One region of the Halobacillus shinanisalinarum genome, then DNA from elsewhere that is predicted to be linked to it. Evidence: riboswitches for the same ligand, from Rfam matches in the RefSeq annotation. Region 1 holds a riboswitch; each other region holds the start of a gene.
The links. Region 1 has a riboswitch for S-adenosylmethionine ahead of MUO14_RS17600 (LLM class flavin-dependent oxidoreductase). Riboswitches for the same ligand answer to the same signal wherever they lie in the genome.
Positions count from the first base shown of each region.

Region 2: another riboswitch for S-adenosylmethionine. It lies ahead of metX (homoserine O-acetyltransferase MetX); the one in region 1 lies ahead of MUO14_RS17600 (LLM class flavin-dependent oxidoreductase).
Region 3: another riboswitch for S-adenosylmethionine. It lies ahead of metK (methionine adenosyltransferase); the one in region 1 lies ahead of MUO14_RS17600 (LLM class flavin-dependent oxidoreductase).

Region 1 covers NZ_CP095074.1:3,553,375-3,563,561, reverse strand. Annotated here, with positions in the region: gene MUO14_RS17615 (aminotransferase) at 1-730, opposite strand, end outside; gene MUO14_RS17610 (PucR family transcriptional regulator) at 1,057-2,199, shown strand; gene MUO14_RS17605 (sodium:solute symporter family protein) at 2,431-3,933, opposite strand; SAM riboswitch class I at 4,149-4,257, opposite strand; SAM riboswitch class I at 4,632-4,736, shown strand; gene MUO14_RS17600 (LLM class flavin-dependent oxidoreductase) at 4,850-6,232, shown strand; partial or broken gene nhaC (Na+/H+ antiporter NhaC) at 6,321-7,750, opposite strand; gene MUO14_RS17590 (M20 peptidase aminoacylase family protein) at 7,809-8,927, opposite strand; gene MUO14_RS17585 (GNAT family N-acetyltransferase) at 8,934-9,647, opposite strand; partial or broken gene MUO14_RS17580 (mandelate racemase/muconate lactonizing enzyme family protein) at 9,684-10,187, opposite strand, start outside.
Region 2 covers NZ_CP095074.1:2,002,482-2,012,668, reverse strand. Annotated here, with positions in the region: gene MUO14_RS09950 (polysaccharide deacetylase family protein) at 1-415, shown strand, start outside; gene MUO14_RS09945 (homoserine dehydrogenase) at 460-1,434, opposite strand; gene metX (homoserine O-acetyltransferase MetX) at 1,431-2,498, opposite strand; SAM riboswitch class I at 2,579-2,692, opposite strand; gene MUO14_RS09935 (DUF2188 domain-containing protein) at 2,846-3,046, shown strand; gene MUO14_RS09930 (NAD(P)/FAD-dependent oxidoreductase) at 3,240-4,457, shown strand; gene MUO14_RS09925 (hypothetical protein) at 4,500-4,973, shown strand; gene MUO14_RS09920 (TetR/AcrR family transcriptional regulator) at 4,999-5,844, opposite strand; gene MUO14_RS09915 (efflux RND transporter permease subunit) at 5,959-9,120, shown strand; gene MUO14_RS09910 (hypothetical protein) at 9,465-9,641, shown strand; gene MUO14_RS09905 (hypothetical protein) at 9,679-9,873, shown strand; gene MUO14_RS09900 (NAD(P)/FAD-dependent oxidoreductase) at 9,887-10,187, shown strand, end outside.
Region 3 covers NZ_CP095074.1:811,639-821,825, forward strand. Annotated here, with positions in the region: gene MUO14_RS04320 (alpha/beta hydrolase) at 1-266, opposite strand, end outside; gene MUO14_RS04325 (gamma carbonic anhydrase) at 337-852, shown strand; gene metK (methionine adenosyltransferase) at 936-2,132, opposite strand; SAM riboswitch class I at 2,368-2,483, opposite strand; gene pckA (phosphoenolpyruvate carboxykinase (ATP)) at 2,924-4,516, shown strand; gene ytkD (RNA deprotection pyrophosphohydrolase) at 4,594-5,079, opposite strand; gene MUO14_RS04345 (DUF6612 family protein) at 5,353-6,186, shown strand; gene MUO14_RS04350 (hydrolase) at 6,228-6,545, opposite strand; gene menC (o-succinylbenzoate synthase) at 6,671-7,774, opposite strand; gene MUO14_RS04360 (o-succinylbenzoate--CoA ligase) at 7,764-9,248, opposite strand; gene menB (1,4-dihydroxy-2-naphthoyl-CoA synthase) at 9,330-10,148, opposite strand.

The DNA.
Region 1 (10,187 bases):
CTCCATGTTTTTCACATATATCTTTTACCCTTTCCATATATCCCCTTGGCGGAATTAGAACGCCTCCTCCAGAAATATAGGGTTCCATAATAATAGCCGCTACAGTTTCCTTCCCTTCCCAAGTAATCGTATGATCTATTAAGTCTGTGCACTCAAGATTACAAGTAGATGGTTGCTTATTTAATGGACAATGATAACAATCTGGAGGCACTGTGTGTAAAAAACCTGCAGCTAATGGCTCGTATTTATATTTTCTTTCAGCCTGACCTGTTGCAGCCAAAGCCCCCATTGTTGTCCCATGATACGACCGGTATCTTGAAATAATCTTGTGTCTACTCGAACTATCATTTTGAGAGTGATATTGTCTAGCGATCTTAAACGCCATTTCATTCGCTTCAGATCCGCTATTGGAGAAAAAAATAACGTAATCATTATTAAGCCAGGTGTTAAGTTTTTCAGCCAGCTCAATTGCTGGGAGATGACTATTTGTCATAGGGAAGTAGGACATATTTTTCATTTGTTCTGCTGCTGCCTCAGCAAGTTCTTCTCTTCCGTATCCTACATTGACACACCAAAGCCCCCCCATGCCATCTAAATATTTATTACCATCACTATCTTTAATAAAGCATCCTTTTGCATTTTCAATTATAAGTGGTTGCTTACTAGCTCGCTTTAGGGCGTGCATAACATTATTTTCATCTCTGCATTGCCATTCTAACGTCTCATTCATCTCATCACTCCCTGTTTAAATACGAATTGTAACTTTTCTTTCCTTATAAAAGGTCACACCGCCACTAGACAGATTGTAAACTGATTCGTATGTGTCACGCGATCAGGGCTACTGTATTTGTTATTTATGATTCGCTAACCTCTTCCACACCCCATCAGTATTTATCCTGTTCATTTTGGCCCCTCTCTATCGGTTTTTAAGAATTTTTGGTATGATTATTTTGAATATTAACTTAATTGTATAATGTAAGCACTTACATTTCATTAGACAGTTCATGAGATCTTAATATAAATTTTTGGACAGTGTGTAAAGAGGGAGGAAAATAGATGAATGATAATAACTTTCTCACAATCGAAATGTTATTAGGAATGGACTGCTTTAAAAAATCTAAAGTAGTATGCGGGATGAAAGGTACCCAACGAATCGTGAAATGGGCACATGTGCTCGAAGTTAATCAGGTCGAAGCCTTAATAAATGGAGGAGAATTAATACTTACGACAGGTATTGGCTGGGCAGAGAAGCCTCATCTAGGTGCAAAACTTTTGGATGAATTAATTGAAAATCAAGCATCGGGTCTCTGTGTAGAATTAAACACTTATGTAGAGAAAATACCCGAAGAGATGGTAGAAATCGCTGAAGAAAACAACTTCCCTATTATTGTGTTCGAGAATCAAGTACGATTTATCGATATTACCAAGAAAATCTATGATCAACTCTATTTCCCTGACGAAAACTTAACGTCCCAACAGCGATTGATTCAATGGTGGAATAATCCGTCAACCGCAGTTATGTCGGACATTTCCACAAATCCCATGTATCCTGGGGTTGCCTCCCTTTATTTGATTCATCCAGATGAGACTGTTCCTAACTTTTGTATCTTAGGAAAAGAACTTGGACTGGATATTACCTTCACTAATCTAGCCTCTAAAACTACTGGAGTATTTCTTATAGTGTCCGATTTAAATGATGAGATCCATACACTTCGTAAAAGGCTAGATAAACTTTTCATCTCACTACCTTCCCTAGTACTTATTGGTCAAAAAATGCACAGTATGAATGAGGCCGCTCATTCAATTAACACCCTTAAGGAAACAAATAAAATTTATCATTCATTAATAAGAAAAAGAACCTTACACTATGATGAATTGTTCATTGAGAAGTTGGTGGTTCCCTTGATAAGAGAGAATAAACTCTCAACTCTAATTGACGACCATCTTTTCCCGTTAATTAAGTATGACCAAGAAAACGATAGCAACCTGCTTATTACACTAGATACATATTTAAGTCATCAATGTAACAAGCAAGAAACGGCTAACGCTCTCTTTATTGTGCGCCAAACCCTATACCATCGCTTAGATAAGATCAAAAAACTTTTGAAGACAGATTTCACCTCCTCATATGATCGCTTATCCCTGGAAATTGCCCTCTGGTCGTTTAGAAATATAATAGATAAAAGGAATAATAAATAATCCTTAAATTAATAACTAGCTTGTCTAACACGAATATTGAGGTATCCGTTTGTAATCCTTTCAAACTCAGACGATAATCTTGTGAACAGCATTGACAACAAATTGGAGCTACTGACTAAATCCATAGCTCTTCTTCAACAGAAATAAAGTACAGATTGTAGCTGAGTGTAGCCTATCTAAAACTTGTCTATCCTATAACTTCCTACAACGTTGAGTTATTTTTTCATAGGTTTAAAGAACATCTTTCAAAAAGACATCCTCTTCCTCTTTTGTTACATTAGACGTTGTGACTAAGCTCGTCACAATCATCACAACAAACCCAGCAGCAGCGGCAAGGAACAGGGATATATAAATGTTTTCAAAAACGTTCAGGCTAGTAAAAATAACATAGAGCCCAGTACCTGAAATCAATGATGCGATGGCACCGTTCCCATTGGATTTCCCCCATAAATAGCCCAATACGATCGGCGCAAGGAGACCACTGATAATCGCTGAGAAACTAAACTGAATCAGTATCGCCAGCGACTCCGGTCGATCGAGCGACAGGTAAAAGGTGACCAAACCAACAAAGACGAGTGAGCCTTTTGCTACTTTTACCGAGCGTACATCCAGTTGATGCTGTGATAACTTCCCTTTTGATAGAATCGGAGCCAGCACCTTGTACAGATCGTTTCCAATGCTTGATGTAATGCTCAAATACAAGCTGTCTGTACTTGATAAAATGGCTGAAATAATTCCAACGATAATAATCGCAGCAATGATCGGCGGAAAGGCTTCTAATATATAGACGGGAATGGCCGAGTCCGCACTACTAAGCGATGGAGCCAGCACTCTAGCTGCCAGACCACCCAATACCATTAACACAGTAATGAAGAACATGCCGAGACCCGCTGACATCGTAAATGGCCGGAGCTGCTCCTCGGTTTCCAGTGATAACACTTTATTAAGCAGGTGTGGCATAACAACAAAACTGATATGTAAAAATTGCACGGACAAAATGGCCAGGACACTATTGTAAGGTCCATTTAGTGGTGCGACCAACTCCGGATCAATCGCCTCCAGTTTACTAGAAAGTTCCCCGAATACATTCAGCCCCCCACCTATGGTCCAGAATAACGACACAAAGATCAGAATGGAAGTAATAACCATCAGAGTTCCTTGAATGCCATCCGTAACAATTTGCGCGAAGGCACCTCCAAGTCCGATATAAAGAATCGTAATGGTCACACCAATCAGAATGCCCCAGAAATAAGGAATGCCGATAACGGATTCAAAAATCGTGGCTAACCCGACATTTTGACCGACAATATAGTACACATTAAACAGCACCAAACAAGTGACTAGTACTTGCAAAGTTTTGCTGTTATATCTTCTCCCCAGCCATTCAGGAAGTGTGGAAACCCCGCCGAACTTCTTGCCATATTTCCAAAACTTCTTAGCAAACAACAGCAGGGCGATCCAGCCAGCCCCAAAGCCACCCAGCGTGTACCATAGTACGGAGACTCCATGCTCATAAGCTAATCCAGGCACACCGATAAACAAGTTGGCACTGGCGAAGCTTGCTGCATAGCTAGCCCCTACCAGCCATGGACTTACTTTCCCTCTTGCCGTTGCAAAACCGTTCATCGATTTACTATGCTGGTTCCCCTTTTTTCCAATCCACGTCACAAAAACAAAGTACAGAGCTAACAGGCTGACTAGTGTCCATAATAGTGGTCCCGTAACGAGTTGCATTAGTTGCGCCCCCCTTGGGTAGATTTTCCATAGCTATGATTCCAAATGAGTAAACCAATTCCCCAGAAAACAGCTAATGCGATCCAATAGATTGTAAACATATGCCTCTCTCCTTTTCTCTAATAATAAAAATTCTTCTGTACCGCAACATCTTACAGGACCATATAAAAAAGCCCCTTTCAAAAGAAAGAGGCTGAAATATGTACTGCTTCAACCTCTTATCTTCCAGACATCAATCTGTCTGTTGGAAGTAGCACCGTTCCCCTTGTAGGGTGGTTGCCGGGCGTCATAGGGCCAAATCCCTCAGCCAACTCTTGATAAGAGCGAATTCGTTATAAAATTAGTTCAAATAATCTGATAAAAAGCATCATAGCAGAGGTAGGAATTCCCTGTCAACACTAACATTAGCTTCAAATTCCGAATCCGCAGTTGACATACACTTCGCTTTCCATGGGCGGCCAGCGAGCCTCCTCGAACGTCACTACGTTCCGTTCTGCGGGGTCTCCCTTTGGACGCTGTTCCCATAGGAGTCTTCGTGTATGTCAACTACTAATATGAAATACCATTTTTAACTTAAATGATTAGAATTCTCTTAACCTGCACCACCGCAGGGTAAATTGCAGAATATTTTCAAAGTAGTGATTGACACCTTTTCGGATATGCTGTATATTTTTCATCAACTTAATATTTAATGATATTTCTTATCCCGAGAGGTGGAGGGACTGGCCCTTTGAAACCTCGGCAACAGACTGCATCAAGTACTGTGCCAATTCCAGCAGGCGGGAACGCTTGAAAGATAAGGAAGAGCTCTCATACATGTACGGTTATCAGCCTCTTCTTTTTCTTTTAAAAGAAGGGGCTTTTTCATGTAACTGAAGCTTATTTACATAAAGTGAGAACTTAAGGAGGAATCACAATGAGGAAACAAATGATCTTAAATGCTTTTGAAATGAACAGCGCGATGCACAATTCTCACGGACTATGGAAGCATCCGAGAAATGAGCGTCACCGCCGCTATAAAGACTTAGATTATTGGATGGACTTAGCGAGATTACTAGAAAGAGGCAAATTTGATGCCGTCTTCCTTGCTGATGTGCTAGGAATCTACGATGTTTATAAAAAAAGTAAAGACCCATCAATTCGTGATGGATTGCAAGTGCCATTAAATGATCCCGCCCTTGTGATCCCGGCGATGGCCAGTGTGACCAAGCATCTATCGTTTGCGATGACGGTGAGCACCACTTATGAAGCTCCATTCGGAAACGCCAGGCGCTTCTCCACCCTCGATCACCTGACAAAAGGGCGAGTCGCCTGGAATGTTGTGACCTCTTACTTGCCAAATGCCGCACGTAACTTTGGGCTTGAAAATATGATCAAACACGACGAACGTTACGATATCGCCGATGAATACCTTGATGTATCCTACAAGCTCTGGGAGACAAGCTGGGAAGATGACGCATTTGTAGAAGATGCCGAAAACAACACACTAGTTGATCCGGAGAAAGTTCATGAAATTAATCACGAAGGAAAGTACTTTTCCGTGGAAGGTCCGCACTTAAGTGAACCATCCTTACAACGGACACCTGTCATCTATCAAGCCGGCACATCCGAACGAGGACGTGAATTCGCCTCCAAACATGCCGAGTGCATCTTTGTCGGAGGACCGACACCTGAGCGAATTCGCTACTATGCTGATGATATTCGCAAGCGGGCCGAAAACCATGGACGGAATCCAGAAAACATTAAAATCTTTTCTTTTCTCAGCGTGATTGTTGGCGAAACGACTGAGGAAGCGGAGCGGAAGTTTGAAGAATACGCGCGCCACTGGAGCCCGGACGCCGCCAAAGCACAGTACGGAGCAAGCGGCTACGACATCGCCGAATATGAAGAAATGGATCCCGACCTTCCATTTGAATACACGAAGTCTACAGAAGGCGGACACTATAAAGCGGCAACACTAACTAAAGATGCCCCTAAAAAACTAACTGTCGGCGAAGTGCTTAACCGATTTGAATCACCAGATCGTAACAGTATTATCGTAGGAAATCCGAAAGAAGTCGCAGACGCGATCCAATTCCAGTTTGAAGAATCAGGCGTAGACGGTTTCAACTTAAACCATCTAGTAACGCCTGGGGATCTGGAAGATTTTGTGGACCTGGTAATACCGGAGCTGCAAGAGCGTGGGTTGTATAAGAAAGATTATCAAGATGGTACGTTGAGGGAGAAGCTGTTTCCGCATGGAGAAAGTGTGCTGCCTGAGGATCATCCAGGGAGTCGATATAGGTATTCGTTTACTTAAATGAATGAAGTCCCTGTTCCTTCATACAACAGGGAACAGGGACTTCATGAATACACTAACCTATACGATTTCCTCCGAAAAAATGAGGTCACACCGTGTTACGTTCTAACTGTTCTTCCATTTCTTCCTGTTCCGAATCCGACAACTTGACGATTGAAAATCCGATCCCAGCATAAATCATCGATAAAATAGGAACAGTAAAATTCAAAATCGCATAAGGGGCGTATTCAAAAGCATGAACGCCTAATGTTCCAAGGATAAATACGCCACAGGTATTCCAGGGGATAAAGACAGATGTTAATGTCCCGCCGTCTTCCAAAGCGCGCGAAAGATTTTTGGAGTGGAGCTTTTTCTTTGTATAGACTTTGGCATACATTCTCGCTGGAACAACGATGGAAATATATTGTTCCGAACAGGTAGCATTTGTCGCAAAGCACGATAGAATTGTTGTTGGTACGAGACTTCTCGCAGATTTTGCTAATTTCAAAATTTGATCAACAATCACTTTTAACATTCCTGTATTCTCCAGAATACCTCCAAACGTCATGGCAACGATGGTCATGGACACCGTGTACATCATGGAATCCAGACCGCCACGGTTAAAAAGGTTATCCACCATTTGATTGCCTGAATCAATGGCAAAACCCGCCTGAAGTGTCTGAACTGTATTACTCATGGCATCGCCCTGGATAGCGATTTGACATAAAAAACCTAATAGTATACCAGCTATAAGTGCAGGGACTGCAGGAACTTTCCGAATTACAAGCAGAATTACAGCTAATGGAACAAGAAGCAGCCACGGGGAAATCACAAAGTTTTCATTCATAACCTTCATGGTTTGTTGAATATTTTCCATATTGACGGATTCCGAACCAAACCCTCTCCCCAAGAACCAATACACCCGAGAGCAATGATTAAAGCTGGAACAGTGGTGTACAGCATGTGGCGAATATGTTCAAATAAATTCGTCCCCGTTAACCCTGAAGCAAGGTTCGTTGTATCCGATAATGGGGACATTTTATCGCCAAAATAAGAACCGGAAATAATAGCACCCGCAACCATTGGTGCAGAGATTCCCATGCTGACCCCTATCCCCATGCCGGCTACTCCGATGGTTCCCATGGTGGACCAGGAACTCCCAATTGCAAGGGCCACAACAGCACAAATGATTGTAATCGCTACCAAAAACATGGACGGCGTAATAAGTTTTAACCCGTAGTAGATCATCGTTGCCACAATACCGCCACCAATCCACACTCCAATCGTAAGTCCGACCAACATGATGATGACGACAGCAGGTAGAGCTAGCCGTATACCTTTATACATGCTTTCTTCAATTTCGTTCCAGTTATAACCACTTCTCCAGGCAATGAAAGCCGCTACGGCTGTTCCGAAAATTAAAGGGATATGAGGGCTTCCTTCCAGTACAACGATCGTAACAAGCATAGCGACAATCATAAGAACCAGTGGGATAATTGCAAGTCCAAACGTCATTTCTTTTTTACGTGTTTCCACCATACTGATCCCCCTTTTTTAAAATTTTTCGAAAATGGAAGTTGCAAAAGTTCAGCTTCTTCTACTGATCTAACGTCTTTAATATCGTGTGAGCCAGGATCTCAATCCCAGAAAAAATAGCTTTCCGATCAAATGTCATCTGCGGATGGTGGAGACCAGGCTTTAGATTCGCCCCTAACCCTAGCATCGTTGCTTTTAAATGGGGACGATTAATGGTATAGAAATGAAAATCATCTCCTCCAGATGTCACGAGGGGGGCCATCGTATGTTCATCTCCGAGGACCTCTTTAATCGCCTCTCCCATATACCCTTGAGCTTGACTGTCAGTCTCTGCAGCCGGCACATAGTCCATAACTCGAAGCGTAATAGGAAGGTTGTAGGCTTTTTCCACAGCTTCAATTTTCCCTTCTACCTGTTCACGAAGCTGCTGAAGAGCCTCATTGGATTGCGCGCGTAAATCGAGGCTGAATACGGCAGACCCTGGAATGATATTTGGATTGTTCCCTCCAGCTTGAAATTTGGTTACTTTGGCTGAATAAGGGATCATCGGATCAAGGTAAATCCCTTTCACTAACTCCACAATGGCGGAACCAGCTTCAATGGCATTGACTCCTAAATGCGGACGTGCCCCATGTGTATCTTCACCTGCAATTTTCCCTTCCATAAACAGTCCCGCACCGTGAATGATGGCCGGTGAAGCTTGGCCACCTTCCATTTCCTGCACTGGCCTCAAGTGAACTCCATACAAATAATCAACATCATCAACTACACCATTTTCAACCATCCTTAATGCACCATTTCCTGTTTCTTCAGCAGGTTGAAAAATAAATCGAACACTTCCCTTTGGAACCCCTTTCATAAGAAGCGTAAGCAGGACTCCAACGGCCATACTCATATGGGCATCATGCCCACAGGAATGATTAGCCTGGAAAACTCCCCCTACTTCCTGCCAAAGGGCATCCATATCCGCACGTACCGCTACAACCGGCTTACCGCTGCCGATTTCAGCAATCAGTCCGGTTGAGTCCGGAAAAGTTGTAACCTTTACTCCTTTTTCCTCTAGTACTTGTTTAATATAAGTTGTCGTATTTTCTTCTTTCCAGCTGACTTCAGGATTTGTATGAAGATGGTCAAAAACGTTATGGATGTCTGGTTGGATCGTTTCTACAATCTGCTTCACCATCATTTATAGCACCTTCCCGAATAAAATCATCATGGTTCCGTCCGTTTCTCTTAGTCCATAACCATAGTAACCATTCTTCAAAAGCTGCTTTTGCTGCTGATAATCTTCGACTGCTACTGCTGAATATGTACGCCCGTCTATGGTCATGTCCCTTCGTAAATCTTTGTAGAGCACATACCGTAGTAGGCCGCCATACATGCCTTTGATTTGTGCAATCATCATTCCTTGAGCCAATTTATCTTTCAAGCTTGGATAATTTGTAGGAAAAACGGTACAGCAAAGATATCGGTACTCATTCGAAGTTCGATTAAACTCTGTCATTATCCATTTAGCCAATTTCTTCTGCAGGCCATTCCCGCGATATTCAGGGAGAATACAGGTTATTTCCTGGTGGACAACCTTCATTTGCTCTGTTTTAGATAAACCTAAATCACGCCCTAAATTTTCCTCATCATCACCCGGGTATAGAAGCGCTCGAAAGGCGATCAGCTGCTCCTGCACGAACACACCGAGTACCAGCCCTTTACCGTAGAATAGCTGTGTTAACTCTTCTTGCGTCAACGCCTGCAAAGATTCTTTGACTTGCAGCTGTTCGAAAACAGTATCCTGCACTTGTGAAATATCCGATAAATGCTCAGACTCTAGCCTGCTCACTTGAAAGTCTTCCTGCATTCCATTGGCCCTGTTCGTTACCTCTCCTTGATACAAGACGTCCATGCCTTTCCCCTCTTTTCAAAATCGATAACGTTATCTTTACTCAACCTTGTCATGCATTTCCGTTAATTCTTCTAGTATTTGCTCATCAACATCGATGCCCAGCCCCAGACGATCACGTAATTCAATAAAAGGAACATCATACGCCAGTGCTCCGATATCTTTGGAAAATTTCAACGGACCTGTTAACTCCACACTGGTAATGTCTTTTTTTGCAAAAGCTACGTGAAAACCTGCCGCCGAGCCAACTGATGATTCAACCATCGAACCAATCTGACAGCTCATCCCAGCCATACCTGCCTGGTGTACAAGTTTTACGGCTGGATAAATACCGCCGCATTTCATTAGTTTAATGTTTACCTTATCGACTGCACGCTTGCTGATCACTTCACGCATCTCCCTCGTTCCTTTAAGACCTTCGTCAATCATTAATGGAATGTGCGCTTTTTGTTTCACTTCCGCTAAGGCATCAATGTCGTCAGCAACTACAGGCTGCTCAATCCATTCCACACCTTCGCTTTCAATTTGTTTGATGATATCTAA
Region 2 (10,187 bases), 1.6 Mb from region 1:
AAGAGAGGTAGCAAAACAAGGTCATGAGATCGGGAACCATACTTGGGACCACTCAAGCTTTGATCGGCTCCCAGCCAGCGAGGTTAAGCGACAGTTAGTCGATACACAACAGGTCATTCAAGACGTAACAGGGCTAACAACGAACCTTGTCCGCCTTCCATTTGGTGAAGGTCTTCCTGAAGCCTATGAATCCAATTTTGACGTCGTCCCATCAACAATCACCCCGAATAAGGATTGGAACTTAACAAACGCATCAGAAATTGCCCATTATGTGACTTCTAATGTAGAGGATGGATCGATTATTATGTTAAGTGATCTTCGTCCCACTACACCGAAGGCACTGAAGATGATCCTTGAAGGTTTATCCGAACGAGGGTACAGCTTTGTAACAGTAAGTGAACTAGCTAGCAGATAAAGAAAAGGAGCCTTTAACTATCAATTTAGTTAAAGGCTCCTTTTCTAATATTGAAGTAGTTTTACTGGATAGGACTGAAGGATATGAACAAAGTCTTCCACCATCGCACTCGCTGTCGACAACTTGCCGGCGCCAGGCCCTCTTAATGTTAGAGGTCCTGCTAAATCACTAATAATGTGAATAGCGTTATCAACACCGTCAACAGAATGCAGCCCATGTGCTGGCGATAAGGCTTTAGGTTTTATACCGGCATATAGTTCACCATTTTTTTCCTCAATAGCAGCGATGTGCCGTATTTTCTGTCCGTTTGTTTTGGCGAAAGCTAAATCTTCAGCTGTTACGTTAGATATCCCCTCACATGGGACATTTCCCCAGTTGGGCTGTTTTTTATAGATAAGTTGACTAAGAATCATCAGCTTGTAAAAAGCATCATAGCCTTCAATATCATTCGTTGGGTCAGCCTCAGCAAACCCCTGATCCTGTGCTTCTTTTAGTGCGGTCTTGAGACTTTTTCCTTCGTTCTGCATGGAAGTGAGGATAAAGTTACTCGTTCCATTCAAAATGGCCTCAATTTTTGTTACTGAATTGACCTGTAGAAGTTTAGTAATCGTACCAATGATGGGAGTGCCAGAGGCTGTTGTTGCTTCATAGCCCATGCCTACACGGTTTGCGGCTTTATCTAACAAATGAGTGCCGTGTTTGGCAAACATCACTTTGTTTGCTGTAATGACATGGATCCGCCTGTCGATGGCCGTTGTTAAATAAGAAAAGCTAGGCTGTTCACCAACAATGGCTTCAAAGATTACATCTGGTTCTTGTGCAAGAATCTCATCAAATTGATCAGTTACAAGAACAGATTCAGGCAGAATGCGTTCCTTCGCTTTGTCTTGAACGAGGACACCACATAACTGTACTGATTCTCCTGTTAAATGGGTTAGCTGTTTCTGTTTGTTCTGCAGAATTTGATAAACGCCCTGTCCGACTGTTCCAAATCCTAGAATCGCTACTTTGGTTGTCAAGCTTCATTCACTCCCTCGTTCAATTTATCGCCAAGCCACGACCCCCATTCTCCAAATTCCACGAGAAACCCGTCGTGTCCATAGTCCGTTTGCACATGATAATGCTCACCTTGAGGGGCATACTCACTAAAGGGCTGAATCAATTCTTTTGGATAGAGAAGGTCGTGTTCAAAGCTTACGGTGTATAGGTGCGGTTTATAATTCTCAGCTGTTTCCTGTAAGGTACCGCGTCGTCTTCTAATATCATGGTTGTTCATGGCTTCTAATAAATAGAGATAGCTATTCGCATCAAAACGCTGCTTTATTTTTTCACCTTGATAATTTAAATAGGACTGGATCGAATAAAGAGCATCCCCTTGCTCCCGTGCAAACCTTTTATGAAAAAGAGGACCGCTTCTGTACGTAACCATACCGGTCATTCGGGCAATCTCAAAACCGTGCAACTCGTCATTAGACCTGTAGTCCCCCTCATTATAAGCCGGATCATCCTGAATAGCCCTTGCCCCAATATGGTTAAAGGCAATCCCGTAATCACTTAAATAGGGAGTGGCAGCTAAAACATAGAGTTGTTTCATAAAGTCCGGATAAAGCATTCCCCATTCAAGTGTTTGCATGCCCCCAAGCGAACCGCCCGCCACAGCATGAAGTTTGGTAATTCCCAACTTTTCAAGTGCTTTATATTGGGAACGAACCATATCGCGGATTGTTACGTTTGGAAAATCCTGACGGTACAACTCACCAGTCTCAGGGTTTATACTTGCAGGGCCAGTTGAGCCATGGCATCCTCCAAGTACGTTAAACGTGATCACTTGAAACTGGGTAGTATCAATCGGACATTGCTCCCCGACAAGACCTGCCCACCAGCCAGGGCTTTCTTTAGAACCAATGGCGTACTGATTTCCAGTTAAGGCATGGCAAAGAAGAATGACGGGGGCGTTCGTTGACCCATAATGCTCAAAAGCCAGCTCCACCTGAGGAAGCGTTTCACCAGATTCAAATGTAAAGTCTCCAATCGAAACTTTTTCTGTTGTCTGTTGCTGTTCAGTAGGGTTTTGCAATGACATGCTTCATCCCTCCTTCGTAATGATTTCCATATAAAAAACCCTCTTCTTTAGTAAGAAGAGGGCGTATGTATCGATTCCTCCTCTTATCTGTCAGATCTAGCTTCGATCTGTAGGAATTAGCACCTTTTCAAGCCGATTACTTGAAGGTTGCCGGGCGTCACAGGGCCTAGTCCCTCTGCCACTCTCGATAAGAGATATTCAGTTCACTTACTTTTTTAAATGTATGTTTCGAATTATAAAAGGAGAATGTAGTATTGTCAAACTATTTTTGAAAATGAATCAGAACGTTTGAGGAGGTTTTGTGGTGGGAAGACTGATTGTAGACGATAAATAGAGGAGAGATTTAGATGAAGGAATATAGTGTTGTACCAAATAAGGATGTTACAGGTTGGTTAGTAAAAATTGAAGATGTCGCACCAACCGATTTATATGATGAACGGGATACAGCGGTCGAGAAAGCAACTGAATTAGCGGAGAACGATAAGCCGAGCCGAGTGCTTATCATGGATCAAAATCATAATGTAGAACAAGAAAAGAAGTTTGAATAGAGGAAAAGGCTCCCGCGAAGGGAGTCTTTTTTACTGCAGGAAGTTGAAATATGCAATTATGCTGTTTTATGTGCAATAAAAGGGAATTTCGTGCAATTAATTCGCTGCGGTCCACCTTTCAAACTCCTAACTAGCTGTTTTTGTGAAAAAACGTTACGCTAAAGAAAATAGGGAGCGAAGGATGTGCGGGGAGATGGAAAAACATGTGGGTGTTGTGATTATAGGGGCAAGAGTGGCAGGGGCGAGCCTGGCGATCTTACTTGGAAAAAAAGGGAAGCGGGTGCTGCTGATTGATAAGGCTTCTTTTCCGAGTGATACGTTATCTACACACCATATGTCACATGTGAATTATTTAGGGAAACTGGGTGTGCTGGAAGAGGTTGAAGCGAAGGGCTTACGAAAAATTAATAGAATGCGTACCTATATTGGTGATAGTTTTGTAGAGGGCCCGAGAGATTCCTACACACTTATTCCGAGACGCAGTTATTTAGATCACATTCTTCTGTCGAAAGCCTGCAGTTATGATGGTGTTGAGTTGCTAGCACAATGGTCTGTGAGGAGGCTGCTTTATGATAATGATCAAGTAATCGGAGTAAAAGCGGTCGATAGCAGTGGGGAAAGCCAGACGGTTTATGCTTCGCTTGTGGTGGGCGCTGATGGGAAGCATTCAAATATTGCTGAGTGGGTTCAGGCAGGGAAATACGGGGAGCACTCACCGCTTCGCCCCGTGTTCTACGGCTATTATCACGGGATTGAACCGTTACTAGAACCGACGACGGAGATCTTCCTTAAGGAAGGAAGAATCGGCTTCCTATTTCCAATGGAGCCAGGGGTGGACTGTTTAGGTCTTGAAGTACATCCCGATGAGTTTAGGGAATTTGCTAAAAACCCAGCAAAGTTCGAGGAAACCTATCAAACATTTTATGGTATGAAGCGACGGTTAAAGGACGCATCGCTCCATGGGAGAATTATCGGGACACCAGGTGTGCCGAATTTCTTCCGTGAGCCTGCAGGAAAAGGGTGGGTTCTGATTGGCGATGCAGCCCATAGTAAAGATCCAAGCACGGGACTTGGTATCAATGATGCCTTCATGCAGTCCTTTTTGTTAGCTGAAGCGATACAAAAGCATGACGAGGGAGCGACTTGGGAAGAAGTCATGGCTCAATTTAAGGTGAAACGAGATGACCAGCTTATGCCTGGCTATCGCCTAACCCTTGATTACATTCAATCAATGAGATCATGGTCTAAAGACGAACAAGCACTGTTTCAGGCGATGGCGGCCAATCCGATGGTATGGAATAAAGTTATCCCGCATCTCCCTGATTTATTAAAAGAACATTCGGCAAATGTTCCGGAACTTTATGGTTCTGTGGAAGGGGAGGCGAAGAACTTTGGCTTAGGGAAGGAATAAGGGGCTCTCATATAGAATGAAGACAATAGAGGTGATCACATAGTGACTTGGACGAAGGAAAAAGCTTTTGATAAGCTGCAGAGCATTTATACAGATAAAGTAATGCAAGAGGAGAAGCGCAGAATTTTTCAGCAGGTCTACCGTCATTTGCATGAACACTTGGATGACTTAGCTGTTAAATCGGGTTTAAAACAGGAAACAGAGAAGCAGCTGAAATTCTTCAAAGAATACACTTTTATGCCAGGTGATAATTTATTTCAGTCGATGCGCTACGTGTTTTTGTTAGCAAGGGGCGAACGTGAAACCGATGCACAAACAACTGAACAGCATTTGAAACGAATATACCGTTCACTGTTCCAACCAGCTGGCTTGAAGAATCCATCTATCCCTGATTCCTTTTGGTCAACTACATTAGGCGTTGCTTGTCTAGTTGCACAAAAAGGCGTTGAGTCGGTGTATCCGATTCTTGATGAAATCATCGAAGCAGAGCAAATGGAAGAATCTAATAACCACTAGACGTGCTTGGCGTGTCTAGTGGTTATTAGATTTGGAAAAAGGAACGAATTTGTCCAACGATTTGCTGGAATTCATGTTCTTCTTCAAGGTTTGTCACCATACCTTTAATGACAGCTATGCGAGGTTCGGAATTTTTAAGTTCTTCAAGAATCACAGCAATTGTGTCCTTAATATCCTTGGTTGAAGATGGTTGTTTTTCTTTTAAGGCATCTATAATGTGATCTGCTTGTTTAGAATAGTAGTCTTTTGGAATAATCTCACTCATGATTTTTTCAGTAATGACTGGTCGGTCATTACTGCGGTTGAATCCCTCTACTAGAAAGTCAACTCGCTTTAGCATCCCTTCACAAAGGTTCTCAATATCAAATTTCACATTTTCAATAATGATCAAATCGATATAAGCTTTAAATATCCCCTGCAAAAGAAGAGTAATTTCCCATACACACTCTTTTATGTCCTCCCCATAAATATCCATAAGATTTTTTTTATAAAAGTAGTAAGAGTTAAATCTCATATGCTGCAAGAATCTTTCAATGTCATCGTTAAACGGAATAGCTTGCTCACGTATTTGCATAATAATAAATTCACGATGTTCGATGATTTCTTTAAATGTTACAGCGAGCTTCTTTATAAACTTCTCTCGTGGATTTAAATCCTTAGCTTGAATCTCATCGGTTTTTAACTGAATTTGTCTGGAGTAATGGTAGAAAACGTCTAATAAAAGGGCGTCTTTCGACTTAAAGTGTAAATAGAAAGCTCCTTTAGAGATGCCGCATTCATTAGCGATCTCCTGAACTGAAGTTGCGCTAAAGCCTTTTTTTGCAAAGAGCTTAATTGATTGTTCGATGATGAATATGCTTTTATCTTCCATATTGGTGACCCCTTAATTGTGAAATTAAAAAGTATTTCCTCTTGACTAATGACCACATAGTCATTTATATTATAATCTGTTATGACTATACGGTCAATTGGGAGGGGATAGCGCGTGAAACAAATTATAAATTTTTCTATGAACAACAAGTTTGCGGTTTGGTTAATGACTATTATTATAACCATAGCAGGTTTATATTCAGGTTTAAATATGAAACTAGAAACGATTCCAGATATCGAACCACCGATTATTACGGTGTCTACCGTTTATCCAGGAGCCACACCCGAAGAAGTGGCTGAAAATATATCAGAGCCCTTAGAACAACAGGTGGGTAATTTGAGTGGAGTGAAAACGGTCAGTTCCACTTCTTATCAAAATGCTTCTTCCCTTCAGCTCGAGTATGGATTTGATAAAAATTTGGATGAAGCAGAAGATGAGTTGAAAGATGCGGTCAGCCAAGTTGAACTGCCGGATTCAGCTGAAGATCCTTCTGTCAGTCGTTTAAATTTTAATGCTTTTCCCGTTGTCAGTTTAAGTGTGATCAATGGGGAACAATCATTAGATGAGCTGACGACAACGGTAGAGGATAAGATCGTACCAGCACTTGAAGGACTTGAAGGTGTGGCTGACGTGCAAGTGTCGGGACAGCAAATTCAGGAGGTTCGGATTGATTTTGACGAAGGTGCTTTAGAAGAGCGTGGAATGGATAGCGAAACCATAATGAACTTGATTAAAGGCTCGGATGTGTCTTTTCCACTTGGCTTATACACCTTTGATGATACACAAAAATCTGTCGTCATTGACGGGGAATTAACAACAGTTGAGGACCTGAGAAACTTAGAAATCCCGGCGATTCCTTCGTCGCAAGGATCTGAAGCACCACAGGGCCAGCAACCGCCTCAAGGTACTCAGGGAGGACAAATGTCGCCACAAGGCCAGACTTCTGGAGGAGCGATGACAACAGAGCAGGCAGCCGAGGCCGGGATTCCCACTGTCCAGCTTCAGGAACTTGCTGAAATTGAAGTTGTCGGGAAAGCAGAGTCTATTTCGCGTACCAATGGAGAAGATTCGATTTCGCTTCAAATCGTTAAATCCCAGGAAGCGAATACAGTTGATGTCGTTAATTTAGTAAAAGAACAAACGGCAGAATTAAAAGGAGAACTCACTGGAACGGAGTTTATATACTCTTTTGACCAGGGAGAGCCGATAGAAGAATCGGTAAGCACGATGTTGAACAAGGCGCTGTTTGGAGGATTATTTGCTGTCATTGTCATCCTCTTATTCTTGCGTAATTTCAGAACAACAGTTATTTCTGTTATATCGATTCCACTTTCGCTATTAATAGCTGTACTCGTTCTTAAACAAATGGATATTACATTAAATATTATGACATTAGGTGCCATGACGGTAGCTATAGGCAGAGTAGTGGATGACTCGATTGTTGTCGTAGAAAATATATATAGGCGAATGTCACTGCCTGGTGAAAAGCTAAAAGGCAAAGATCTTGTTCGTTCGGCTACACGTGAAATGTTTATGCCAATCCTATCTTCAACAATTGTGACGATTGCCGTATTTTTACCGCTAGGACTAGTGGAAGGGACCGTTGGGCAAATCTTTTTACCATTTGCGTTAACCGTTGTCTTCGCATTGGTTGCCTCCCTGCTTGTAGCCATTACAATTGTACCGATGATGTCCCATTCATTATTGAAGCAAGGTAAATTGAAAAAGGTTGACCATGATCATAAAGGCGGACGTTTAGTAAGGGCTTATCGAGCACTGCTGAATAGTACGTTAAATCACAAAATTATTTCATCAATTATTGCGTTAGTGATTTTAGTTGGGAGTGTCGCACTCGTCCCGTTGGTAGGGGTGAGCTTCCTGCCGGCTCAAGAACAGAAAATGGTCATAGCAACTTATAATCCAGAGCCAGGCCAGACACTTGAAGATGTCGAAAGCATTGCTATGGATGCCCAAGAATATTTTGAAGGCCGAGAAGGTGCAGAAACAATTCAATATTCTGTCGGTGGAGAAAATCCGATGAGTCCTGGTGCATCGAATCAAGCCGTATTCTACGTCGAATATGACAGTGAAACTGAAAATTTTTCCTCGGAAAGTCAAACGGTGATTGACGGATTGCAAGAATCATCTGAAAAGGGAGAGTGGTCCTCCCAAGACTTCTCTTCTACAGGCTCAAGCGGTTCTTTAGAGCTTCTTGTTTATGGAGATACTATTGACGAAATTGAGCCGGTTGTAGAAGATGTTGAAAATATTTTGGCTGAACAAGAGAATTTAACCGGAATCGACTCAAGCCTATCTGAGTCTTACGAGGAATACACGCTCGTCGCCGATCATGAAAAATTAAGTGAGCTTGGATTAACCGCAGGTCAGTTAGGTATGGAGTTGAATCAAAATGGTGAAGAGCCTGTACTGACAACGGTAAAACAGGATGGCGAAGAGTTAAATGTATATATTGAAGTAGAGAAAAAGAGTTACGAAGACATTAGTGAGGTAACAGACCAAGAACTGCAAACTCCTACAGGTCAATCCGTTCCCATCAGTGAAGTGGTTGAAGTAGAGAAAGGAACAACAGCTGATACGATCACTAGAAAAAATGAACGCGTTTATGCTAGTGTCAGCGCTAAGATTACCACTGATGATATCGGCGCTGTGTCTGCTAATGTACAAAGTGACATTGACGACATTGAATTGCCGCCTGGTATGGAAGTAACGATGGGTGGAGTCGCAGAGGATATTCAAGAATCTTTCACCCAGCTTGGATTAGCGATGCTTGCAGCGATTGCTATTGTCTACCTTGTGCTCGTGATCTTCTTTGGTGGAGCCACGGCGCCGCTTGCCATTCTATTTTCGTTACCATTCACGATTATTGGTGCTGTATTAGGTCTCCTAATTAGCGGAGAAACGATTAGTATTTCCGCTATGATCGGTGCCCTAATGTTAATTGGAATTGTTGTAACAAATGCGATTGTTTTAATAGATCGTGTGATTCATAAAGAAAAGGAAGGTTACACGACAAGAGAAGCATTAGTAGATGCCGGCATGACACGTCTGCGTCCGATTCTTATGACCGCACTTGCCACGATCGGCGCCTTGCTGCCGTTAGCTTTAGGACTAGAAGGTGGATCGATTATTAGTAAAGGACTAGGGGTTACCGTAATTGGCGGGTTAACGAGTTCCACGTTGTTAACGCTGCTCATCGTGCCACTGGCCTATGAAGTATTAAGCAAGTTCCGTAAGAAGAAAAAAGTTAAAGCATAAAGAAAAAGAGCCATCCCACATTGGGATGGCTCTTTTTACCGGCGCAAAGAAGCGATTTACTTGACGCCTACTCTGTCATGAAGGAATTATCACGAGGCATATCGAAAAAAGAATTTGGGAGAGGAGTAGCTACATATGAAAGACAAATTTATAGACCCAGTAACAGGGGAAGAGTACACACCCTCTATAAAAGAGTGGCGGCCTAAGCAAGGAATCTTCATGCCATGTCGAATTTCCTATAGAGAAGATTAAAGGTCGCGGTGCATCTATATTGGCTTCAAGAACCTTAAACAAGCTGGAATGATCGAGGGGCTTCCTAAGATTATCGGCGTTCAAGCTGAGCCTTGCGCACCTATCGCCAAGGCTTTTCATCAAAAAAAGAGGTTATTTCTGCTGTTGAAAATCTTGGCACCCAAGCAGAAGGAATTGCAATTGGAAATCCAACCCGGGGCGAACAAATCATTGAAGGTGTAAAAGATTCAGGCGGAACAATCGTTACAAGTACCGGAGGATCAAATTGAGTCGGCAAAACGGGAATTGGACAGGAGAGGCTTTCATGTGGAACCTACAACGGCCGCTACGTATGCTGCATTCAAAAAGTATAATAACGATGGTGTTACTGGCCTATCACTAATGCGGTTCTGGCTTAAAGAAATAAACGGTGGGAGGATTCATAGTAATGAAAGAGGGAGAGAAATCTTCCATTTCAGGAAAGGAATCGACAACGTAAAAAATTTAATCTTGTATAAATAAAGGTGGGATAATTGTGCACAGGTATGATGTAGTTATTATTGGAGCGGGTTTATCGGGGATTATTGCAGCACAAAAACTAAAGCAATCCAATTATAGGGTACTGCTTTTGGAAAAAGGTCCACGAGTAGGTGGCAGGCTTGCGACAAAAAAATATTCCAAAGGTAAAGCAGATTATGGGGCACAGTTTTTCACCGTTCGATCGGATGAGCTTAACCAAGAAGTTCAAGGTTGGCTGGCAAAGGGCTGGGTGAAGCAGTGGTTTGGAGAGAATTATCCGAGATACACGTCAATAGATGGGATGCAAGAATTTTCGA
Region 3 (10,187 bases), 2.1 Mb from region 1:
CGAATAACTGCTAAGCCACCCATACTATGTCCCAAAAGAAAAACAGGCCCTTCATCGATTTGCTTCAGCCATTCACCAATCCTTTCTATGTACTGGTCAAATGAGCGAATGTGCCCTTTTATCCCTTCTGAATTACCTTGTGCTGGCAGATCTTGACCAAATACTCGATATCCATCCGCTTCAAATTGCTTAATCAAATGATTATATCTTCCAATATGTTCGAATGCTCCATGGACGATAATTATGGAAGCTGGCACAGACCTCATACGGAAACCTCCCCACAAAAGATTTACACTTTGCTATACTGGTTATATTCATATTATAGGAGGAACCTACATGATTTGCGAATATAACGGAAGCCTTCCACAAATTGACTCTACCGTATACATAGCTGAAGACGCTGTCATTACAGGCGATGTAACGATCGGCTCTTATTCGAGTATTTGGTTTAAAACCGTCATACGAGGTGACGTAGCTCCTGTTCGAATTGGAGGAAATGTAAATATTCAAGATTTGAGCATGCTTCACCAAAGTCCTAATCAGCCGCTTATTATTGAAGACGGAGTGACTGTTGGACACCAAGTGACACTTCATTCTGCACACATAAAAAAAGATGCCCTTATTGGAATGGGATCTCTCATCTTAGACGGAGCTGAAATAGGAGAACAAGCTTTTATTGGAGCGGGGAGTCTGGTGCCTCCCGGAAAAGTGATTCCACCTCGCACACTTGCTTTTGGTCGACCCGCTAAAGTGATACGTGAATTAAATGAAGCAGACTACAAGGAGCTGGATCGTGTTCGAACAACCTACATTGAAAAAGGACAGGTCTATAAAAAACAACAGTCAAAATAAGTCGATGATTATAAAACAAAGAAAACCGTTCTTTATTAACAAGAACGGTTTTCTTTCCTAATATAGATACTTAATTTCATTTCTTATTGCAGTCGATTTTTCAACTCTTCAGCCCGGTCTGTTTTTTCCCAAGGGAACTCAATGTCCGTACGTCCAAAATGACCAAAGGCAGCAGTTTGTCGATAGATTGGACGGCGTAGATCTAGCATTTTAATAATGCCGGCTGGACGCAGATCAAACAAATCTCTAACGGCTGCAACCAGCTTCTCCTCTGGAACGTTCCCTGATCCATGTGTATCGATGGAAATCGATACAGGCTGTGCTACACCAATTGCATAGGCCACCTGTACCTCACAGGATTCAGCTAAGCCTGCTGCTACGATGTTTTTGGCAACATAACGGGCTGCATAAGCACCAGAACGGTCAACTTTCGTCGCATCTTTCCCACTGAATGCACCACCGCCATGACGGGCATATCCCCCATAAGTGTCTACAATAATCTTTCTCCCTGTTAAACCAGCATCCCCTTGTGGTCCGCCGATGACGAATCTACCTGTAGGATTAATAAAGTATTTTGTATTTTCATCAATAAGATGCGCAGGTACAACAGGCTGAATAACATGTTCCTTTAAGTCCCTTTGAATTTGCTCAAGTGTGATCTCTTCTGCATGTTGTGTTGAAATCACAATCGTATCAACACGGACGGGTTGATCCTGCTCATCATATTCAATAGTTACTTGTGTTTTACCATCAGGACGCAAGTAGGACAGAGTCCCCTCATTACGCACATCGGAGAGACGCTTCGATAATTTATGGGCAAGGGAAATCGGTAACGGCATAAGTTCATTCGTTTCATTATTTGCATAACCAAACATTAATCCCTGGTCACCGGCACCGATCGATTCAATTTCTTCATCGCTCATTTGACCTTCTCTAGATTCAAGCGCGACATCTACTCCGCCGGCAATGTCAGGAGATTGTTCATCAATTGCTGTTAAAACTGCGCACGTATCGGCATCAAATCCATATTTTGCTCTCGTATACCCAATATCTTTGATGGTTTGACGGACAATCGCAGGAATATCTACATACGTGTTTGTACTGATTTCCCCAGATACAAGTACTAGTCCAGTCGTAACTGTTGTTTCACACGCTACACGTGCGTTGGGATCATTTTTTAAAATTTCGTCCAAAATAGCATCGGAAATCTGATCACAGATCTTGTCAGGATGACCCTCTGTTACAGATTCTGATGTGAATAACCGGCGATTGGCAGGCATTCTCAAAAACTCCTCCTTCTGTTAAGTACAAAGATTAGACGGAACTCTTTACCAGTATGAGTAGAAATCGCTATGCTTCTATGATTTCATTAAATGTCGATCTTTTTCATCCATCGCACAATTCAACTTATATCTACATATGAATATGTACTAACTTTAAAATTGTGTTGGACCATTTCCCAATAAAAAGAAAAAACCCTTCCTACTTAAAGAGGAAAGGGGCTGCTTCCTTTCGCTCTTATCGTCCAAGGCATATAAGTTAATTGCCTTGCTCCAGGTTAGCACCATGCCAGTGATCTGACGGTTGCCGGGTTTCGCAGGGCCTGTCCCTCCACCGACTCTGGATAAGAGAGTATCCGTTCGAAATAATCGTACCGAAAACCACATTTAATGTCAATTAGTTTACTATGTTTTAAGAAAAGCGGAAAGGGGCGTTTAGACCTGAAACGCATAAGCAGAGCACTGCAGTGAAAAAAGAATTAAAGGATGTTCGTTTAAGTTCGGCACGTCCTGTGCCAACGCCGAACGACCCCACATCTTGTGGAGCCAAGCATAAGCAGTGAACATCATATCCACCAACTGGAAGAAGCCTCTTCTTATTTAATATGTGTTTTTCTTTGATCTTTAATTTACACCCATTATACTAAACTTTTTTTTACAAATAAAATCAAAATAAAATGAAAGCATTTTCAGAATTAGTATGGTGTATTAAGTCAAATGTGCTATACTAATATCAAATTAAAGCACCTGATGCTTTTTATTAATTTTAACATAAAGGCGGGTAGACACATATGAGTGCCATTAACCAGATGTCAGAACTAAATCAATTGTTAGCGCAGGAGCATGTCCTCCATTTGTCAGTACCACAACTTGTAGAAAAAATCCTTTCTCGCAAAGAAGGGACGTTAACCGACCGTGGGGCTGTCCTAGCTACAACGGGCACCTATACCGGTCGGTCTCCTCAGGATAAATTTATCGTGAAAGATCATATATCTGAATCGGATATAAATTGGGGGAGCACTAATCAACCCATCAGTGAGCAAACGTTTATCCATTTGTACCACAAAGTATTAGATTATTTAAAAGCACAGAATGAATTATATGTATTTAAAGGCTATGCCGGAGCAGATGACAAGTATCGACTCCCTATCCAGGTGATTAACGAATTCGCATGGCATAATCTATTTGCCCATCAAATGTTCATTCGTCCTGATAAGCAGGAGCTTTCAGGTCATGAGGCTGAATTCACAGTCGTTTCCGCACCTACTTTTAAAGCAGACCCCAAGCAGGATGGAACCAATTCAGAAGCGTTTATTATGATTTCCTTCAAGCATAGAATCGTACTGATTGGTGGAACAGAATATGCTGGGGAAATCAAGAAGTCTATTTTCTCTGTCATGAATTACTTGCTTCCTAAGAAAGATATTCTTCCTATGCACTGTTCTGCAAATATTGGCCAAGAAGGTGATGTGGCGTTGTTTTTCGGTTTATCTGGCACAGGAAAAACAACCTTATCGGCTGATCCTGCACGACGTCTTATCGGCGACGACGAACACGGCTGGTCACAATATGGCGTCGCAAATATTGAGGGTGGCTGCTACGCTAAATGCATTAATTTATCACCTGAAAAGGAGCCACAAATATTTGATGCGATCCGTTTTGGCTCTGTCTTAGAAAATGTAGTGCTTGATCCAGATTCACAAAAACCGGATTATGACAATACTAGCTTGACTGAGAATACTAGAGCAGCCTACCCGCTGCATCATATTAGTAACACAGTTGAACCAAGCATTGCCGGACATCCAAATGCGATTGTTTTCCTTACGGCAGATGCTACTGGGGTCTTGCCCCCAATAAGCAAATTGACAAAAGAACAAGCCATGTATCACTTCTTAAGTGGATACACAAGTAAACTTGCCGGCACCGAACGCGGGGTTACTTCCCCTCAAGCAACTTTCTCGGCTTGTTTCGGTTCTCCATTCTTACCATTAGCACCTTCAGTTTATGCAGAAATGCTAGGAGAGAAAATTGATCAATTTGATACAAATGTGTATTTAGTCAATACGGGGTGGACCGGAGGAGCTTACGGTGAAGGACAAAGAATGAAACTGTCTTACACCCGGTCCATGGTTCATGCAGCACTAGAGGGTGAACTTAATTCTGTGGAGACATATACAGATTCGGTGTTTGGTTTTCAAATCCCGCTCCATTGCCCTGGTGTTCCAGACGATGTTCTCATACCAAGAAAAACGTGGAACGATCCTAGTGCCTATGACAAGAAGGCACAGGAATTAGCAGCTAAATTCCACGAAAACTTTAAGCAATTTACACATGCCAGTACAGCTATTAAAGAAGCTGGACCTGCTTTTGGCAGAAATAATTAATGTTTCCTCATCTCCCCTATATAGATTAAGAGAGCGTGCAGTCAATCTGCACGCTCTCTTTCATGTAAAGTTCCTATTTATTCAGCAGGTTTCTGTAAAAACTTTTTTCTAATCTGGCTCATACAACTGGGTAAGACTTCATCTTTCATCATAAAGCTATACTGCTCGTTGCTGACAATCGCCTCGGGTAGTTTTGCAAGCAGGACAGGACCATGTGTTTCGAAATAATGCGACTGCTCATTCAACCTAGAAATGGAAGCATAGTACACATTTTTAATGATGGTACCGCCTTTTCCAACTACATGATACTGACCTACATAGGCAATCTGCTCAATACTAGCACCTGTTTCCTCTTGAACTTCTCTAACTGCGGCATCTTCTGCTGTTTCACCTTTCTCTACTTTGCCACCCGGAAATTCAAGTCCACGATCCTTATGTTTTGTTAACAGCCATTCATTTTTAAAACGGCAAATAACCCAAACATGTTTTGGCGCCTTCGAGAAGGGATGATTATCAAAAGATAATTTAACTTGATTTCGGTAGTAATCATTAAATGTTTTCATGTAAGATCATCTGCCTTTAATCCGTTGTGTAGTGTATGTAGTGAATATGGGTAGGACGTTACATTCACTCATTCATTGCTATCTAAATCGTACCATAAGCAAGCTGTATTACAAACAGTACTGTTCTTCTTCTAATTTGTAAACTATAATTACGTTACCCTTTTGCATGAATGGGGTAAACATTTAGAAAGAAAAGGATTTTTTGTATATATTTGAAACGCAAAGTCTTTTCACTCGTATGTAATAGTAGTACATCATCGAAAGGGGATCGTAATGAAACATAAAGGTTGGATGATTATCAGCTTGTTATTTATTATGCTAGTGTCAGCAGCTTGCTCAAGTGCCGAAGGAGAAAAAGCTATAGACGTTTTTAACAAATCTTCTGAAGCATCTAAGAGCTTAGATAGTTTAGCCATGAGTATTAATATGACACAAAATATTAATGTAGAGTCACCTGAAGGCACAGACACAACTGGAAATATGCCAATGAATATGCCTATTAAAACAACGATTGACTCGAAAATGCAGATGGACCCGATCGCGTTTCATCAAACGATTGATATCTTCGGGCAAACCGTTGAACAGTATTATTCCGAAGATGGCATGTACATGTCCCAGCCAGGTAAGGAAGGCTGGTTTAAAGCTCCTAAAGAAATCGTTGACCAACTAAATCAAGTAAGTGCAGCACAGCAAACACCTGCAAAACAGCTAGAAACGCTACAAGAATATGTAGACGAATTTAATCTTGAAGAAAAAGAAAACTTCTATATCCTATCTTTTAGTTCAAAAGGAGAGAACGTTCAAAAACTGATTGAAAAAACCATGAGCGAATCTATGCCGGAAAAATTACTGCCTGAGGATCTACTGAAAGGATTAACGGTTGAAAAAGCAAGCTACACCCTAACTATTAATAAAGACACCTACTACCCAGAAGCAATCGAATCAGCCGTGGACTTTACTATAGAAATGAACGGAGAAAAAACATCTGTAAGCCAAGAAATGAGTGGTACGTACAGCCAATTTAATGAGGTTGGGGAGATTAAGATCCCGCAAGAAGTCATTGATAACGCTCAGGAAATGCCGGGATTAGAATCAATGCCTCAATAAACAGGCAGAAAACAACCACTTCCTTGTAAGGAGGCGGTTGTTTAGTTTAAATCTTTTAGTACGCCCATTCCACTAATATGCTGCCTCGTCTTCTCATCACCTAAATCATATAGCATCTGAAAGGCTCTCATCATCCCTTCATCATACTCGTCATTTGAACTGTCTTTATGATACTCCTCAAACGGAACGTGAGATCGGAAAAAAGCGCGTGTATCAGAATTATACATTTCATTAAACACTTCGCGTAACAGGAGAAGCTCCTCTCTGTCCGCATTAATCATGAACTCATCATTATTTCCATCATGATTGATCGAAATTTCCCTTGTACCGATATTTACGTAATACTGATTTTTCTCCATAATAAAACCCTCCTTTCTTGTAGCTTTAACAATCAAGGAGGGCTTTATTACATAAAAATGCGAGCAAGCATATATTACCAAAGTTGTGTCTTTGAGTGAAGCTGTAGAAAACCAGAAATTGCGGGCTATTTCGGGCTCCACAAATAACTCTGGTATGTCATCTTCTCTAAAAACGACTCATCAACTTCAACACCGATCCCATGACCATTAGGTACATCGATTTTACCGTTTTCCACTTTAATTGGCTTGAGGAGAAGATCTTTATTAAAGTACCTGTCTGAGCTAGATAAATCCCCCGGGATCGTAAAGTTCGGCAGTGAAGATAGCGCTATATTATGTGCTTTGGATATTCCGGTCTCAACCATTCCGCCACACCAAACAGGTATGCCATGTTCCTGACAAAAATCATGGATGTTAGTGGCAGTCATGAGACCGCCTACTCGGCTTATTTTTATATTGATTACCCGACAACTCTCAAGCTTAATGGCTTGTTTCGCATCGTGAAGTGACATAATCGACTCATCTAGACAAAGCGGGGTATCCATCTGTTTCTGGGCTTGTTTATGCAAATAAAAGTCTCCTGCCTGGAATGGCTGTTCGATCATTAGCAAGCCGAGCTGATCCAGTGAGAATAAGTGGTCAAGATTTTGTTCTGTGTACATGCCATTGGCGTCAATCATGATAGCTAACCCAGGATCAATCGCTTGTGCTTGTTCAATCATTTCTTTCTCTCTTCCTTTTTCAACTTTCAACTTGTATCGTTCATATCCGGAATGTTTCAAATGATTGATATCTTTTTCAAGAGAATGAGAAAGACTGAGAACAGCGCCTGCCTTAACTGATGAGTGAATCCCGCCAATCAACTCCCCTAAACTGACTTGATTTTGTTTAGCATATAGATCCCAAAGTGCTCCTTCCATACCAGCCTTAGCCATTTGATTCCCTTGGATAAAAGCCGTCATCTCTATAAAATCACTAGGATGGTGTAGCGGTTCATCCTTAATAATAGGGAAAATGATATCGATTAGCATGTGCCAGGCTGTCTCAAGCGTTTCAGCGGTATAAAATGGTGAAGGAAAAGCAGTCACTTCTCCATATCCTTGCAACCCCTGGCAGTCTTTTGCCACAACTATAATTACCGAACGTTGATGAAGTTCCCCCTGATGTGTTTTAAACGGGTTCCTTAGCGGCAGCGATACTTTTCGTAAATGGATGGTACTAATGTCCATGACCTTGCTCTCCTTCAACACTTTGGAAAAGTTTCCGCCTTACAATTTTATTTGAGGCGTTTCTCGGCAACTGAGAAATAATAAATAACTGTTTCGGAATTTTATAAGGTGCCAAATGATCGCGACAATACGTTGCCATTTTTTCAAACGATATGTCTGTCCCTTCCTTCTTGACAATAAAGGCTGCAGGAACCTCGCCCCATTCATCATCAACCATCCCTGTTACAGCCACTTCCTCCACTCCCTCAATTCCTATCAAAACACTTTCCACTTCAGCTGGATAAATATTTTCACCGCCAGAAATAATCATGTCCTTCACCCGATCAACAACATATAGGAATCCTTCTTCATCTAAATAACCTGCATCCCCGGTTGCTAAGTATTCGGCTTCTTGGTGGCCTTTTTTATAATAACCGCTTGAAACCATCGGGCCTTTTACATGAATTTCCCCCGTTTCATACGGTTTGGCTATTCGACCATCTACGAATATTTTCAACGTAGCAGGGGCCAACGCTTTTCCTGCAGACCCTAGTTTTCGTAAGGCCTCACTCGGACTCAATGTGACGATTTGTGAGCTTGTTTCCGTCATTCCGTAGGTCTGGAAAACAGGGATACTTTTTTCACTTGCTTTGTGCAGCAGCGGTTTTGGAACAGGCCCCCCGCCTAGTAACACACACCGAAAAGACGCTGGATAGCTGTTTTCCTGTAAGTCTTTCATCAGTCTTTGAAGCATAACAGTAACAACAGAAACGATCGTTACCCCATGATGACGTATCCCATTATTAATCACTTTTGCATCAAAACGATCTAGCATTCGTATTGGCATTCCATAAATTACATTCTTCATAAGGATTGAAAAACCGCCTATATGAAACAGAGGAAGACAGACTAACCATTTATCACTAGCTGACAAACCTAAGTTTAAAGCAGAGGCTACAGCACTAAACCAATGATTTCCATACGTATGCATGACAGCTTTTGGCTTTCCCGTGGTACCGGACGTGTACATCATTGTAAAAACATCATCTAAACATAAATGGTCATTGAGATAAATTGAATCTTCAGCTTTTGGCAGACGATCCATCGTTACAATATGATCCTCATTTAATGTCGTCGACTGCATAGCTTTGTGACCTTTTTCTACAAACTCGGGGTCAACGATAAACCATGTGACGTCAGCATCTGTTAATTGAAAGGCAAGTTCTTCCGGTGACAATCTCATATTTAAGCAAACGATTACGGCTCCAACGTAGCTTAGTGCGTGAACACAAACCGGGAACTCAATCCGGCTGCCCGATAGAATGGCTACATGGTCCCCGGATTTCACCCCTTTTTTCATCAATCCTTTTGCCAGCTTGCGACTCTCTTCTCTTAATTCGGAGTAACTGATTGATTGATGCTCACCATATTCAATGGCCACTTTTGTTGGTTGCAAGTCATTCTGCTTTTCGAGCCAATGGGGAATTTCATTCATGATCCTAACCTCCATCTTCTCATGTAAAAAGGGCTGCCTAGCTATAGGGAGCCCTTTTTCATAACAAACTATTTAGTCATATCATGGGAAACGTGGGAATTGATCAAAGTCAGGTTTACGTTTTTCTTTAAACGCATCTCTTCCCTCTTTCGCTTCCTCTGTTGTGTAATAAAGCAATGTAGCGTCACCGCCCATTTGTTGAAGGCCAGCAAGACCATCTGTGTCAGCATTAAAGGATGCTTTCAAGAAACGAAGAGCTGTTGGTGATTTCTCAAGCATTTCTCTACACCATTGAACCGTTTCATCTTCAAGCTGTTCCAATGGGACAACCGTGTTGACCATTCCCATATCCTCTGCTTCCTTGGCACTGTACTGACGGCATAAGAACCAAATTTCACGCGCCTTTTTATGACCAACCATACGGGCAAGCAGGCCAGCCCCGTAACCAGCGTCAAAGCTGCCTACCTTTGGACCTGTTTGACCAAAGATCGCATTATCAGCTGCAATCGTTAAGTCACTAACAATATGTAATACGTGACCGCCTCCTATAGCGTATCCTGATACCATTGCTACCACAGGTTTTGGAATCACTCGCATAAGTCGTTGCAAATCAAGAACATTCAAACGAGGGACTTGGTCATCGCCAACATAACCACCGTGTCCTCTAACACTTTGGTCGCCTCCTGAACAAAATGCATCGTCTCCTGCTCCAGCCAGTACAATGACACCAACTTTGGAATCATCACGAGCATAAGCAAACGCATCAATTAATTCTGTTACCGTTTTTGGACGGAACGCATTGCGTACCTCTGGACGATTAATTGTGATTTTAGCAATGCCTTCAAATGTTTCATAAAGAATATCTTCATATTCACGTTCAGAAACCCAATTATAAGCCATAAGTCATTTCCTCCATTTTTGTATATTAGCGGACTTCTC